Regions from separate parts of the Alkalinema pantanalense CENA528 genome, predicted to be linked through region 1. Evidence: riboswitches for the same ligand, from Rfam matches in the RefSeq annotation. Region 1 holds a riboswitch; each other region holds the start of a gene.
The links. Region 1 has a riboswitch for cobalamin ahead of ACN4EG_RS25360 (DUF1636 domain-containing protein). Riboswitches for the same ligand answer to the same signal wherever they lie in the genome.
Positions count from the first base shown of each region.

Region 1 (4,369 bases):
CGGAACGCCACCTACCACAGAGAGCGTATCCGCAAACGCAGTGCGATTATCAAAGCGAGTATTGAGAAAGTCTAAATACAGTCTGGCAGTGAGTAAAGAATCAGTGCCTGCTCCCAACTGTGCTTGCAACGTGACATCACTCAAGACCTGATCGGTATACTTGCGATTGTTATCCGTAAGGGAGTTGAAAAAGCCTTGCCCAAAGATGGGAAATGGGACGGGTACGCCACCAGGAACCCCTTGTTCCTTCGGTAGATAGAATGTGTTGAAGCTCAGAGTGGCGCGATCGCTCAACTTAAATTCCAGCCGTGCATTCAAATTGTTGTAGAGGGTATCACCATTCTTCTGCGTGCCTCGAAACCCCGCTTCGGGAATCGAAAAGGGGAAGTTATACTCAGCCTGAATGCGGTTATAGCTGAGGAAATAGCGCACTGGATCAACCGTGCCATCAATTTGCAAGGTTTGATCATTATAGCCATAGCTACCAAGACTACTGCTGACACGAGCGTTGAATGGCTTCTGCCCTGCCCGACGGGTGATAATGTTGATGATTCCACCGATCGCATCTGACCCATATAAAGTTGAGCCACCCCCCGGCAACACCTCGATCCGCTCAATCCCATCGGTGGTGAATTCAGATAAATCAAATCCACCTCCACCTAGATTATTCACCGGACGACCATCCAGCAGAATGAGCACCTGTCCGGTGTTAGACCCTCGGATAAACTGTCCGCTGAGGGAGTTGACCTGACTGCCGGCTGTGCCATCGCCCAAAATTCCCGGCAAAAACCGTAGGGCTTCCCGCACGGTTCTGGCTCCCCGCTGTTCCATCTCCTCCCGATTAATCACATAGGTCGGACGGGTAGAATCTCGTAACGTCGCCTCTCCCCGTCCTGGCGTAGACACAGGTTGCCGGAGAATCCGCTCGATGATGATTACTTCTTCCTCACTCTCATCGAGTTCATCCGCTTGGACTGACAGGGTTGGAGCGGGGCTAGGGACTGGACTGGACGGCTCTTGTGCTGTGATCACTGTTTCTCCAGGTTTCAGTACCATTGACGCACTAGGCATCGCCTGTCCAGGAAGTGGCAATAGCGCTAATCCTCCCACCACCCATCTCAAGGCGACAACAGGAGACCAATGACTCATCTTCATACTCCTCACACAATAGGGGTCATTATAAAATGAGAATAATAATCATTCTCATTTTGAATGTAAAGTTTTAATCTCTGGGGGTGACTCATTCAAGCCAGACCTGATGACTCACAGGACTGCTTAAACCAACTCAGGCGTAAGTAGCTAGGAGGGCTGTAGAAATCTGGTTTGGCTGGAGCGATCGCCCAATGAAGACCAATCGAGTTTGACGCGGTTCATCGGGTTGCCAGGGGCGATCGTAAAAGGTATCAAATCGATTGCCAACACCTTGAACGACTAACCGCATGGCTTTATTGGGCACGGCTACAAAGCCCTTAATCCGATAAATCTCATACTGCTGTACCAGAGATTGCAAGCGGCTAACCAACTCTGCTGGGTCAAATGTTTGGTCTAAAACGACATGAATTGAAGTAATGTCTTCATCGTGTTCATGATCTTCTTCCGTATCATGATGGCTAGGGCGAGAGTCGAGATTGTCTTCAACAGCGGCATTAAATCCCAGTAGAAGATCAGGACTAATTTCTCCTTGTTTGCAGGGCACAATTTTCACTCCGGTTGGAAGTTCTTTTTGTAACCACTGCTGAATGCGATGTTGAGTTGCTAAATCAACGCGATCGACTTTGGCTAATAACACCATATCGGCACACGCCAACTGATCTTCAAACAGTTCTTCAATCGGAGTTTCATGCTCTAGGCTATCATCGGCTTGCCGTTGGGCTTCCAGGGCATTCAAATCACCTACAAATTGACCATTCGCAAGGGCTTCACAATCTACAACAGTCACAACGCCATCAACGGTTGCTCCGGTGCGAATTTCGGGCCAGCGAAAGGCTTGTACTAAAGGCTTGGGCAGGGCTAAACCAGAGGTTTCGATCAGGATGCAGTCGAGGCGATCGCGTCGTTTCAACAACTCCTGCATCGTCGGCAAAAATTCCTCCTGCACCGTACAACACAAACAGCCATTTGCTAGTTCCAAAATATTGTTACTTGGGTCTTCATCGTCATCACAAACGCGACACGATCGCAACAACTCGCCATCAATGCCGACTTCACCAAACTCATTCACCAACACGGCAATGCGACGACCCTGATTGTTCTGCAATAAATGACGCACGAGTGTGGTTTTTCCGGCTCCTAAAAAGCCTGTAACGACGGTTACAGGAATTTTGTGCATGGTTGACTCCTAAGTGATTTTAAGGTTGGTTCGGCAATGGCGGCAGAACTGCATGAATGTTCTGTTTGACGGTCGCAGGGCGGTCTTTGTAGGGAACTTTGCCATCTGAAGCAGTGATATATTGACGGCTAAATTCCAGCAGATCTGGGACTGAATTGGAGGGGGAGAGTTGGCTCAGAATAAAGGTGAGCTTGTTGGGAGCTATGAATGCTGTCACACAGGCGCGATCGCACGCTCCCATACAGCGAACAGGTTGAAGACGGATGCACGCTTCGCTACTGGTTTCCAACCCACCCTGGAGTTGATTGAACAGGAATTGTCCCTCAACTTCTAGATGCAACATCAGCCACCTTTGCTCAGGTAGCCTCGCTAAACGTTAATCGCGCGTTCAACTCAAATCGTTAGCTCAGAACGCTGCAATCTTAAAATTCCAACAAAAAGCCGATCGCGCAGCGTCTCGTAGAGAATCGCAAAAACTTGAAGTTTTCATCATCCGTACCTCGCAGATGTTTATGTAACGGGTTTACGAATCGGCGGGCATTCTGACTCAGAGAATTGCACTTCTCCTTACAGCTGCGGGACAGCGGCAGATTCGCACTGCACTTTCCCCCTTACGTCTGATGGCTGCTCCCCACCAGAACCGAATGAATTCCCAAAAATAGTAACACAATAAGGTTGTGATGACACATTCTGAATTTTAGGTTTAGCTAAACCAGCGAACTGCTCATGGCAGTGTGCCTCAGTACCACATAGGAAGTAGATCAACCACAGGGTTGGTATCGCTTGCGAAGAATTGCTTCAGTTTTTCACCCACTTCCTATACAATGAGAATGATTATCATTGTATAGACAACTTACTGCTAGAACAGTATGTCGCTTGTTCCCCAACCCTTGCTTGCCTCCCTTGAGCGCATTGTCCAGCGGTTCCAACAGATTTCGGAACCGAAGCGGCGCTATAAGTACTTGCTTTGCTTTGCTAAGCGCCTGCCTCCATTTTCTGATGAGCAAAAGGTGGCAGCCCATCGGGTACCTGGTTGTGTATCTCAAGTGTATGTGACTGCCAGTTTGGAGCAGGGCAAGATGATCTTTCAGGGCGACTCCGACTCTCACCTAACCAAGGGATTATTGGGGCTGTTGGTTGAAGGATTGAACGGATTGGCCCCCGCAGAAATTATCCAGTTAAAACCTAATTTTATTCAGCCAACCGGTTCGGATGTCAGCCTGACTCCGTCTCGTGTCAATGGTTTTTACAATATTTTTCAAATCGTGCAACAGAAAGCGCTAGTTTATCATCTGGTTACGACTTACTTGCCAACTTAAGGAGTCATTATGTCTAATCCGGTCATGCAGGTTTGTCCAGAATCAGTGAATATCCCTGAGCGTGTCATGCCCGTTACCATCGTCATAGGCTTGTTAGACATCGGCGAAACCATGCTACTCAATCATATTCTAAACGATTGTCACGGGTTAAAAATTTCCGTGATGGTGAATGAGTTTGGAGACATTCATATTGATTCACAACTGTTAGTTTCCGTGGATAGAAATATGCTGCAACTGAGCAATGACTGTATTGGTTGCACCATCAATCAAAGTTTGGTTGATACTGTGTATGACATGGTTGATCGCCATGACTCAGTTGATTATATTTTGGTTGAAACGACTGGCATTGCTGACCCCTTGCCGATCATGTTGAGCTTTGTCAGTACAGAGTTGTGGGATGTCACGCGGCTAGCTTCATTGCTGACAGTTGTGGATGCTGAATCCTTTACCTTCACTCATTCCACTGATATTTACCGTGCAAAGGAATTATCTGGTTCCAGGGCCGCCCATTGCGCCATGCTTTGCAACTAAGCGGAAAACGGTACGATATCAAGAGCGTTCAACCGTAGTCACCCAAGCGTAATCAGCTAGTGTTCATCAGGCGAAACTTAAATGCTGAATTAATCAAAGCACAGTTGATTGAATGTATTGCGATTTAATTTGAGGAATTGGATATGACCAACACAACAACTCTTTCCACTCCCAGCACCCTGGATATTCC
Region 1 covers NZ_JBLZFX010000131.1:7,884-12,252, forward strand. The annotation lists gene ACN4EG_RS25350 (TonB-dependent receptor) at 1-1,149, opposite strand, end outside; gene cobW (cobalamin biosynthesis protein CobW) at 1,286-2,329, opposite strand; gene ACN4EG_RS25360 (DUF1636 domain-containing protein) at 2,349-2,672, opposite strand; cobalamin riboswitch at 2,844-2,989, opposite strand; gene ACN4EG_RS25365 (SufE family protein) at 3,199-3,648, shown strand; gene ACN4EG_RS25370 (CobW family GTP-binding protein) at 3,658-4,179, shown strand; gene ACN4EG_RS25375 (CobW family GTP-binding protein) at 4,323-4,369, shown strand, end outside.

Region 2 (4,369 bases), on a different contig from region 1:
CTCTCCGATCCTGGAAAAACAGATCGCTCAATGGGTCAAAACCCAATTGCCCCATTTTAAAGCTCCGCGCATGATTCATTTTCTGGATCATCTTCCCCGCACCGCCACAGGCAAAGTGCATCGCAAGGCATTAAGTCAGCATCAATCCTCTGTTACGGATGCATTGATCACGGATGTATTGATCGCCGATGCATTGCTCACAGATGCATTGCCACTGTCTACCAAACATGTTTAGCTTTCTTTATCTAGGTATTTCATCATGCTACAAGTCGCACGTCCTACGATCGTCTACCATGAGTTATTTGTTCCAGTTCAAAAAGATGCACAATCCCTACTGCAACATCTATTAGAGATCGGTCTGTTCTCCGATTATGTTCTCTATCATAGCGATCGGGAGGTGCGTATTGCGGGAAATGCTCTCTGTAGCATTGCTGTGGGAACAGACTCTGTGACGGTTAACACGATGGGAGAGCGGCAAACTCAGTCGATCGCGGCTGATCCGCTCAAACAGGTTGAAGCGATTCTGGCAACGTTGCCCGTAGAAGATTGGACTGCCTATGGTTACGTGGGCTTTGACATGGCTCGGTTCTACTCGCCCTACCAGAAGGCGATTCAGCAACCGTTGCTCCATCTACTCATTCCAGAAACGGAATTGCATTTGACGCCTAAGGGCGTGCATATCCGCAGTGTGAAGTCGCTCACAAAAATTCTAGAAGCCCTCTCGATCGACACGCCACTGCGCCAGTACACGGCCACTCCCCCCACGGTCGATTTTAGTGATCAAACCCAATACCAAACCCAAGTCAGCCGCCTGATTGAAGCGATTCAAGCAGGGCATTTACATAAGGCGATTCTGTCGCGATCGGTGACGCTGGCCGGGGAAATGGATGTCCTGGGAACCTATTGCCTAGGCTGTGATAGTAATAATTCTGCCCGTTCCTACTGCTTCCGCTTGGAGGACGTGAGTGCGGTAGGGTTCAGTCCAGAAATCTTGATGACGGTCGATCGTAATCACTTTGTCATTACCAATCCCTTGGCGGGAACTCGTCCCCGTGCAACTGATTTAGCGGAAGATGAACAACTTTACCAGGAACTGTTCACCGATGCTAAGGAAGTTAAGGAACATGCATTGTCCATTTGGTTAGCCCAGGACGAAATTTCGCAGTTTTGTGATCTGGATACGGTGCGGGTGTTTGACTTCATGCAAGTCAAGCAATATCGCTGTGTGCAGCATTTGTCTTCGCGGGTGGGTGGACAATTGCGTGATGACAAAACCCTCTGGGATGCGCTAAAGGTGCTGTTTCCTGGGATTACGGTGTCTGGTATTGATAAGCAAAGTGCGTTGGAATGGATCGATCGCTTGGAAACGGAACCACGCGGAATTTACGCAGGGGGCATTGGTTGGGTCAATAGCCAAGGTCTGGCTGATTTTGCGATCGCCATTCGATCGGTGTACCAGTATGGAGATCGGATTCACTTTAATGCAGGAGCAGGCATTGTGGCAGAATCGATTCCGCAAAACGAGTATGTTGAATCAGTTAACAAGATGAATACCATGCTCACCAATTTAGTCCTGAAAGCTTAGAACTCGAATCCATCGGCAACTGGCCATTGCTCTAGCTTGATCGCCAACCCAAGCCGATGGCATTCGCTTGTAAAATCGGCTTGGGTTGCTGAATAGGGATATGATTTACTAAGGAACAGGAACATCGCCAAACTTGAGGTAGTGCAGTAGCATACGCCTGCGGCGGGGCATAGCCCTACGAATCGAGTCATCTCAGCATATCTACGGCTTTGGAATAGCACAACGTCTTGTGATGTAAGCGAGCTAGATAGTGCTTTAAACGAGTATTTTCGTCCTCAACTCGCGTCATATAGGTCTTGCTGACAATCTGATCACCGTCTGGAATAAAGCCAGGATAGACTGACCATCCATCCGTAACATAGAAAAAGCACTCCCAAGTCGCAACAATCATCCACAACGGCTTAAAGGTCTCAGCGCTATGGTCGCCCAGCACCCACCCTAAAATCCCTTTTCTGAAGCGGTCAACGGCAGTCCAGCGCCAAATTTTGTTTTTTGTCCCTACAAATGTCTCCAGCTCGTCGAGTTCCCCCGCGCAAAGATGATGCTTGATGTTCGACTCAGTATAAAACAAACAAATCAAATCGGATCATCTTTATTCTACGGATAGCGTAAGTAATTTGAGAAAGGCGCTATATCTTGAAGTGGTTCAGTAATTTGCCTATGAAGAAATGCAGGGTAAAGCTGCTGCGCTGCGCGTCAACTGTGTTATTGTTAGGGTCAAGTCGGTTTTGATGGGGAGCAGCCATCAAACGCAAGGGGGAAAGTGCAGTGTGAATCTGCCGCTGTCCCGCAGCTGTAAGGAGAGGCGCAACTCTCTGAGTCAGAATGCCCGCCGAGTCATAAACCCGTTACATAAACATCTGCGAGGTACGGATGATAAAAATTTCAAGCTTTTGCAATTCTCTACGAGATGCTGCGCGATCGACATTTTGTTGGAATTTTAAGGTTGTAGCGTTCTGAGCTAACGATTTGAGTTGAACGTGCGATTGACATTTAGCAAGGCTACCTGAGCAAAGGTGGCTGATATTGCATCTGGCAGTTGCAGCTAATGTCCTCGCTACGTCTGGCTATGGTCTGCTTCCCTACCGGGAGACAGTCACTTTTACATGTTTTTTACAGAATTTGGAACGCTACAGCTATGACTATTCAAACTGCAACGCTGGGGTATCCCCGCATAGGTAAAAATCGTGAGGTTAAAACGGCGTTAGAAGCCTTTTGGAGCGGTAAATCTGATGCCGAAAGCTTGCTGCAAAAGGTTCGAGAGGTTGAATTTGCGAACTGGAAAATCCAACTCGAAGCTGGGATTGATCGCATCGGCATTGCTGACACTACCCTTTATGACCATGTGCTGAATTGGAGTGTTCGTTCGCATATGTGCGACTCCGAATTCGGTGACATCATTCAGCATATTGAGCGGTTGGATGCCGATGTGTTGTCGATCGAGAACAGTCGCAGCAATAACCGAACGCTGCAAGAAGTCACAGAAGCAGGCTATTCGCATCAGATCGGGAATGGCGTGTATGACATTCACAGTCCGGTTGTTCCAACCACGGAGCAGCTAGTCCAGCAACTCGAAGCTGGAATCAAAAACTTACCTGTGCGTCAGATTTGGGTCAATCCAGATTGTGGCTTGAAAACACGACGATGGGAAGAGGTGATTCCAGCCCTCAAGAACATGGTGCAGGCGACAAAGGCAATCCGGGAGAACGCCAATGCACAATGATCTGTGGCAGGGAAACTGCACGCCCTGGCAAGCCCGATTTATCGAACATAACAGTCTGATGCTTGGATATCAGGCATGGTCTGGCTATCTTCAGCACGGAGGAGGATTGTTAGTGTGTGATGGGATGAATTCGATTTCACCTGCATTTGACTGGGATGTAGAGGTGGCTGTATTTGATCCGATTTTTGTGGCGCGATCGCGGGTTCCAAAGTATTTGCGAAGTCTTGAACTAGAGCCGGAAATTATTGATGTAGTGAACGATGCCCTCTCAACTTATGATCCGGCTCAGGAGATTGTCTTGCTGCTCCACGGCAACCAAGCAGTAGAGATCAACCTGCTGCAAAATCTAGCCATTTCACCCCCGCAGTGCTACTCACAGGTGCAGCGACGATGGGCAGAGTTTCAGCCGAGTGTACCCTCATACAGGAGATCTCTATGAATCAGTCAGACTGGCAGCAAGAGTTTATTGCAACCAATTTACTCGCCATTGGCTATAACGCTTGGTCGGGATACTTGAGTGGCGGTCGAGGAGCTGTTATCTGTAGCACCAATTCTCCAGCGATCGAGATTGCTGGAGAATCATTCAAAACCTACTTCGTGCGGCGTTCTCGTCTGGCTGCTTTCCTAAATGCCTGGTTAGTGGCTCCGGACACCGTGATTCTTCGCCATCACTTTATGAACGCTCACATTCTGGATGCAGTTGATGCCTACGATCCGGCAACCGAAGTCGGTTTTCTGCTGGAGTCCTTCAACCAAGTCACGTTTTGCTATCTGAAGAACTTACTGATTACCCCTGTTCAATGCTATGAACAAGTCTGCAAAGCTTGGGAGGAATTTCAGCCCGCAGTCTGTTCGTTGCAGAGCGAACCTGTGCGTTAACATCTGCAATCCTTCTGAGGGAAGTTATGCTCAAAGACTATCTGCATCATTCTGGAAAAATTCCGACATCCGTTCACCCGTTTGTCAAGCAAAGGATGAAGCAAGAACCGCTCTCTGCGAGGCGTTCTCGTTTCAGTCAAGCCCTGTCTAGGCTAAAAGGCTACCTTCTAGACAGGGTTCAA
Region 2 covers NZ_JBLZFX010000128.1:3,796-8,164, reverse strand. The annotation lists gene ACN4EG_RS25130 (benzoate-CoA ligase family protein) at 1-235, shown strand, start outside; gene ACN4EG_RS25125 (salicylate synthase) at 260-1,585, shown strand; partial or broken gene ACN4EG_RS25120 (IS1 family transposase) at 1,694-2,114, opposite strand; cobalamin riboswitch at 2,292-2,436, shown strand; gene ACN4EG_RS25115 (hypothetical protein) at 2,724-3,308, shown strand; gene ACN4EG_RS25110 (hypothetical protein) at 3,298-3,747, shown strand; gene ACN4EG_RS25105 (hypothetical protein) at 3,744-4,187, shown strand.
Region 2: it holds a riboswitch for cobalamin, as region 1 does, so the genes downstream of both, ACN4EG_RS25115 (hypothetical protein) here and ACN4EG_RS25360 (DUF1636 domain-containing protein) in region 1, are expected to answer to the same signal.

Region 3 (4,369 bases), on a different contig from region 1:
GGTCCGAATGGCGCAGGTAAAAGTACGCTGGTGCAGGCGATTTTGGGTATTCTGCCCCGACAAACAGGGGATGTTTTTATCCTGGGACAACCTCTGTCTCGTCGCGGTTTTCTCGCGCCTGCTATCCGTCAGCAAATTGCTTATTTGCCGCAAAACTTTCTGTTCGATCGCCGTATTCCCATTACCGTCGAAGAATTGGTGGGATTGGGATGGGATCAATTAGGGTTTCAGGTGCCCTGGAAAGACCACCGCAAACGCCGCCAAGCCATTCGTGAAGCGTTGGCACGGGTCGATGCTGCCCATCTCAAGCATCAGTTAATCAGTGGGCTGTCGGGAGGCGAAACTAAGCGTGTCCTTCTAGCCTACTGTCTGGTTCGTCCCCGTCGTTTGTTGATCCTAGATGAAGCTCCAGCAGGATTAGATGTGCGGGGTGAATCAGAATTCTACCAACTGTTATACCAACTCAAACGGGAGCAGGGTTGGGCAATCCTGCAAATTTCTCATGACTTAGATATGGTGCGCCGAAACTGCGATCGCGTTCTCTGCTTAAACCGCACCTTACTCTGTCAGGGAACTCCAGAAGTTGCCCTCTCCCCTGACAATCTTTCTGCTGCCTACGGGGCTGAATTTGTTCGCTATCGTCATCAGCATTAAGGGGAGTGGGGAAGGTGGAGTAGGGAATCTGTCAAGTTTTTTGAAGGGCGCGGAGGAGGGCGCGGAGCAATTTACCTGTAGATTCACATTGAGTGAGAATGGGTTGAGCTTTGTGATCTGTGATCAATTCAACTCGTACAGCTAGTAAAAGATGGGTTTCCAGTTCCTTTAAAGAACCCTGAGCAATGCGAAGAAACTGAATATATTGATTTCGATATTCTCGTCCATAGCCTTCAGCAATATTGGCTGGGACTGAAACCGCTGCTCTCCGAATTTGTGAAACCATGCCATAAACTTCTTCCTTCGGAAATGTTTTTGTCAACCGATAGCAATTTTCCGCCAACTCCATCCCCTGCTGCCAAACCTCCAAATCCCGATAAGACTGAATCCTCCCAACAGCCATCACCTACACCCCAAAATCCTAAACCTCTCCCCTATTCTTCCCACTCCCCCTTCCCCACTCCCCCTTATGTCTACTGACCTCACCCGCATCATCGAACTGTTCCAGCTTCCCTTTATGCAACGGGCACTATTGGGTGGCATTCTCACCGGGTTAATGGGCGGAATGCTGGGCAGCTTCACGATCCTACGCCAATTGTCTTTCTTCAGTGATGCCTTAGGACATTCAGCTTTGTTGGGTATCAGCATTGGCTTACTGATTGGCATTAATCCATCGGTTGTCTTGTTACCCTTTGCCGTTTGCTTTGCCCTGGGAGTCACGTATCTATTAGAACGAACCCGGTTATGGACCGATGCACTGCTGAATATCATCTATTCTTCATCATTGGCGATCGCTGTCATTGTCCTCAGCTTTGTTGGACAGTACAAAGGTGGACTGAATAACCTGCTGTTTGGCGATATTCTCGCAGTACGAGAACTGGATTTAGTCTTGAGCAGTTTGTTATTAATCGTCTGCACGGTGTTTATTGGATTAACCTTGCGAACGCAAATGTTGTTGACCCTGCATGAACCGTTGGCGATCGCCCGTGGAGTCTCTGTATCCCTTCACCGAACCGCATTTATTGTCTTACTGTCGCTGGTGGTGGGCATCTCGATTAAGGCGATCGGTGTTTTGTTAGTCAGTGCCTTTGTGGTCATTCCTGCCTGTGCCGCCCGATTGCTGAGCCGGACATTCACCAATTATGTGGTGCTATCGGCAGGGTTAGGGGCGTTAAGTGCGGTCATTGGCATGGTAGTTTCTGCGGCGTTCAATTTGCCGTCTGGTCCCAGTATTGTGGCAACCCAGTTAGTGATTTTTCTAACGGCAATGGGGTTGCCTCGTCTCTTGCGAAGCTAGAATGTTCTGGCTGTAAACCGTTGAACACCAGTTTGGATAAAGTTTGACGGCCCGTCATTTGACAACTTCCTTTTCTGCGGGTACTAAGCCTGAATGATGACATCACCGCGATCATCAACCAGTGGACAGGGGCAGACCATCGTTGCATCTGAATCATGGGACTGATGACCTGCATGCTGCCTTTATGGCACTGAAATTAGGGACGAACCTGCAAAAACGGGGTGCTCAGGTGATGCTGGTTTTGACTCTGGAAGGAGTGCGGATTGCGGACAAAAATCAACCCTTGAATTTGCGGTGGGGCAGTAGTCCGATGACGCTAGCCCAACTGTATGATGAATTTGTGGCAGCAGGGGGCAAGGTGATGGTCTGTCCAGCTTGTGCAGAAGCCGCAGGAATAACAGCAAGCAACTTACGATCGGGCGCTCAGTTGGCAAAAGAGAATCAGGATATACCCAGTTTGATTTTGGCAGCAGATAAAATCATGGACTTCTGATTGGTTCTTATTCTTGGGTGAAATAGCGAGGGATGAGACTCTCATCTCCTGCTGAATGGTGGGGATGCTTCAAGCCAAACATTATCTTAAGTCAAGGTGTTTGTTTGAGAATCGGTGGTATTGTTGAAAAATTCGGTTTTGGTGGGGAACAGCCACCAGACGTAAGGGGGAAAGAGCAATGTAAATCTGCCGCTGTCCCGCAACTGTGATAAGAGATTCATCTCTTTAAGTCAGGATGCCCGCCGAATGTGACAGCTTGTTTTGATTGAGAAGTCTGCGAGGTACAGATGAACAGGAAAAACCGTCAATGGTTCAGCCTTGTGATGATGGCGGGGCTGAGTTGTTATTTAGTTGTTGGATCGCCCACGCCTGCCTATGCCATGCATATTATGGAAGGGTTCCTGCCGGTCGGCTGGGCTGTTTTCTGGTGGATCGTGTATCTGCCCTTTCTGTTCTGGGGGCTGCGATCGCTCACTCACATCACCCATCAGCATCCTGAAACCAAACTATTACTCGCATTGGCAGGAGCATTCACCTTTGTCCTCTCTGCCTTGAAAATTCCCTCGGTGACGGGTAGTTGTTCTCACCCGACCGGGACTGGCTTGGGAGCCGTGTTATTTGGTCCAGCCGTGATGTCGGTTTTGGGTGGCCTGGTGTTGTTATTTCAGGCGTTACTGCTGGCACATGGTGGTTTAACTACGCTGGGTGCCAATGCCGTGTCGATGGCAGTTGTGGGTCCTTTCATTGCCTACGGGATTTATCAACTGGTGATGCGTTTCAGCGGCAGGCAAACTCTGGCAATCTTCCTGGCAGCAACCCTGGCAGACCTGATTACCTACGTTGTCACATCCCTGCAACTGGCTCTGGCGTTTCCATCGGCAACCGGAGGCTTCTTCGCCGCCTTTACCAAGTTCGCCACAATTTTTGCTGTGACTCAAATTCCCCTTGCTCTTAGCGAAGGGTTGTTGACGGTGCTGGTATGGAACTGGTTGCAGACCTACAACCGAGAAGAATTGCAAGTCCTGAATATCATGAAGCAGGAGGCATAGGCATGAGCCCAAAAAGTCAACGTTGGAACAACTGGTTACTGGTTGTGGCGGTAGTGGTGCTGGCGATCGCCCCTCTATTTTTAGTGCGCGAAGCGGAGTTTGGCGGAGCCGATGGCGAAGCAGAAGCCGCGATTCAGGAGATCAACCCTAACTATCAGCCTTGGTTCAGCCCTCTGTTTGAACCTGCCAGTGGTGAAATTGAATCGCTGCTGTTTGCCCTGCAAGCCGGACTGGGAGCGGGAGTCATCGGCTATGTAATTGGGCTGTATCGAGGCAGGCATGAGCGACAGGCATCCCAACAACACCCAGAAGTGAGCCAGTCTCCGGAATTCAAGGATTATTAGTTAAATCGATGCATCATCATCTCGATGCCTATGCCTACACCAATCGTCTCCGACCCTTACCCCCCCAACAAAAACTGATCTTTGCGCTGGTGGTTCTGGGGATAGCCCTGATCGCCCACCCTGCCACTCAAGGAGTAATTTTTATCTGGCTCAGCGTATGGACAGTTGGCTATGCTCGAACCCCTTTCAGGGTCTATAGATCGGTACTGGTCGTGATGCTGCTCTTTCTGTTGACCAGCGTTCCAGCATTGGTGTTGGAGATTGTCCCGGTGGATCAACGCGCTCTGATCCAGACGAATTCGTTTGGGGGGCTGGTAGTGGGGAATTGGTATGGTTTTATCAGTCAATCGGGCTTAGTACAGGCGATCGAAGTGGGGATGCGATCGATTGCCTGTACTTCCTGTCTGTTATTCATTCTATTCACCATTCCATTCGCAGAATTGTTGTCAATCTTGCGTCAATGTCGCATCCCTACTGTGTTAATTGATCTGTTGCTACTGATGTATCGATTCATCTTTCTGTTTCTCGATAT
Region 3 covers NZ_JBLZFX010000169.1:1,318-5,686, forward strand. The annotation lists gene ACN4EG_RS26860 (metal ABC transporter ATP-binding protein) at 1-654, shown strand, start outside; gene ACN4EG_RS26865 (four helix bundle protein) at 686-1,057, opposite strand; gene ACN4EG_RS26870 (metal ABC transporter permease) at 1,124-1,951, shown strand; gene ACN4EG_RS26875 (DsrE family protein) at 2,073-2,444, shown strand; cobalamin riboswitch at 2,561-2,705, shown strand; gene ACN4EG_RS26880 (energy-coupling factor ABC transporter permease) at 2,732-3,493, shown strand; gene ACN4EG_RS26885 (energy-coupling factor ABC transporter substrate-binding protein) at 3,496-3,837, shown strand; gene cbiQ (cobalt ECF transporter T component CbiQ) at 3,846-4,369, shown strand, end outside.
Region 3: it holds a riboswitch for cobalamin, as region 1 does, so the genes downstream of both, ACN4EG_RS26880 (energy-coupling factor ABC transporter permease) here and ACN4EG_RS25360 (DUF1636 domain-containing protein) in region 1, are expected to answer to the same signal.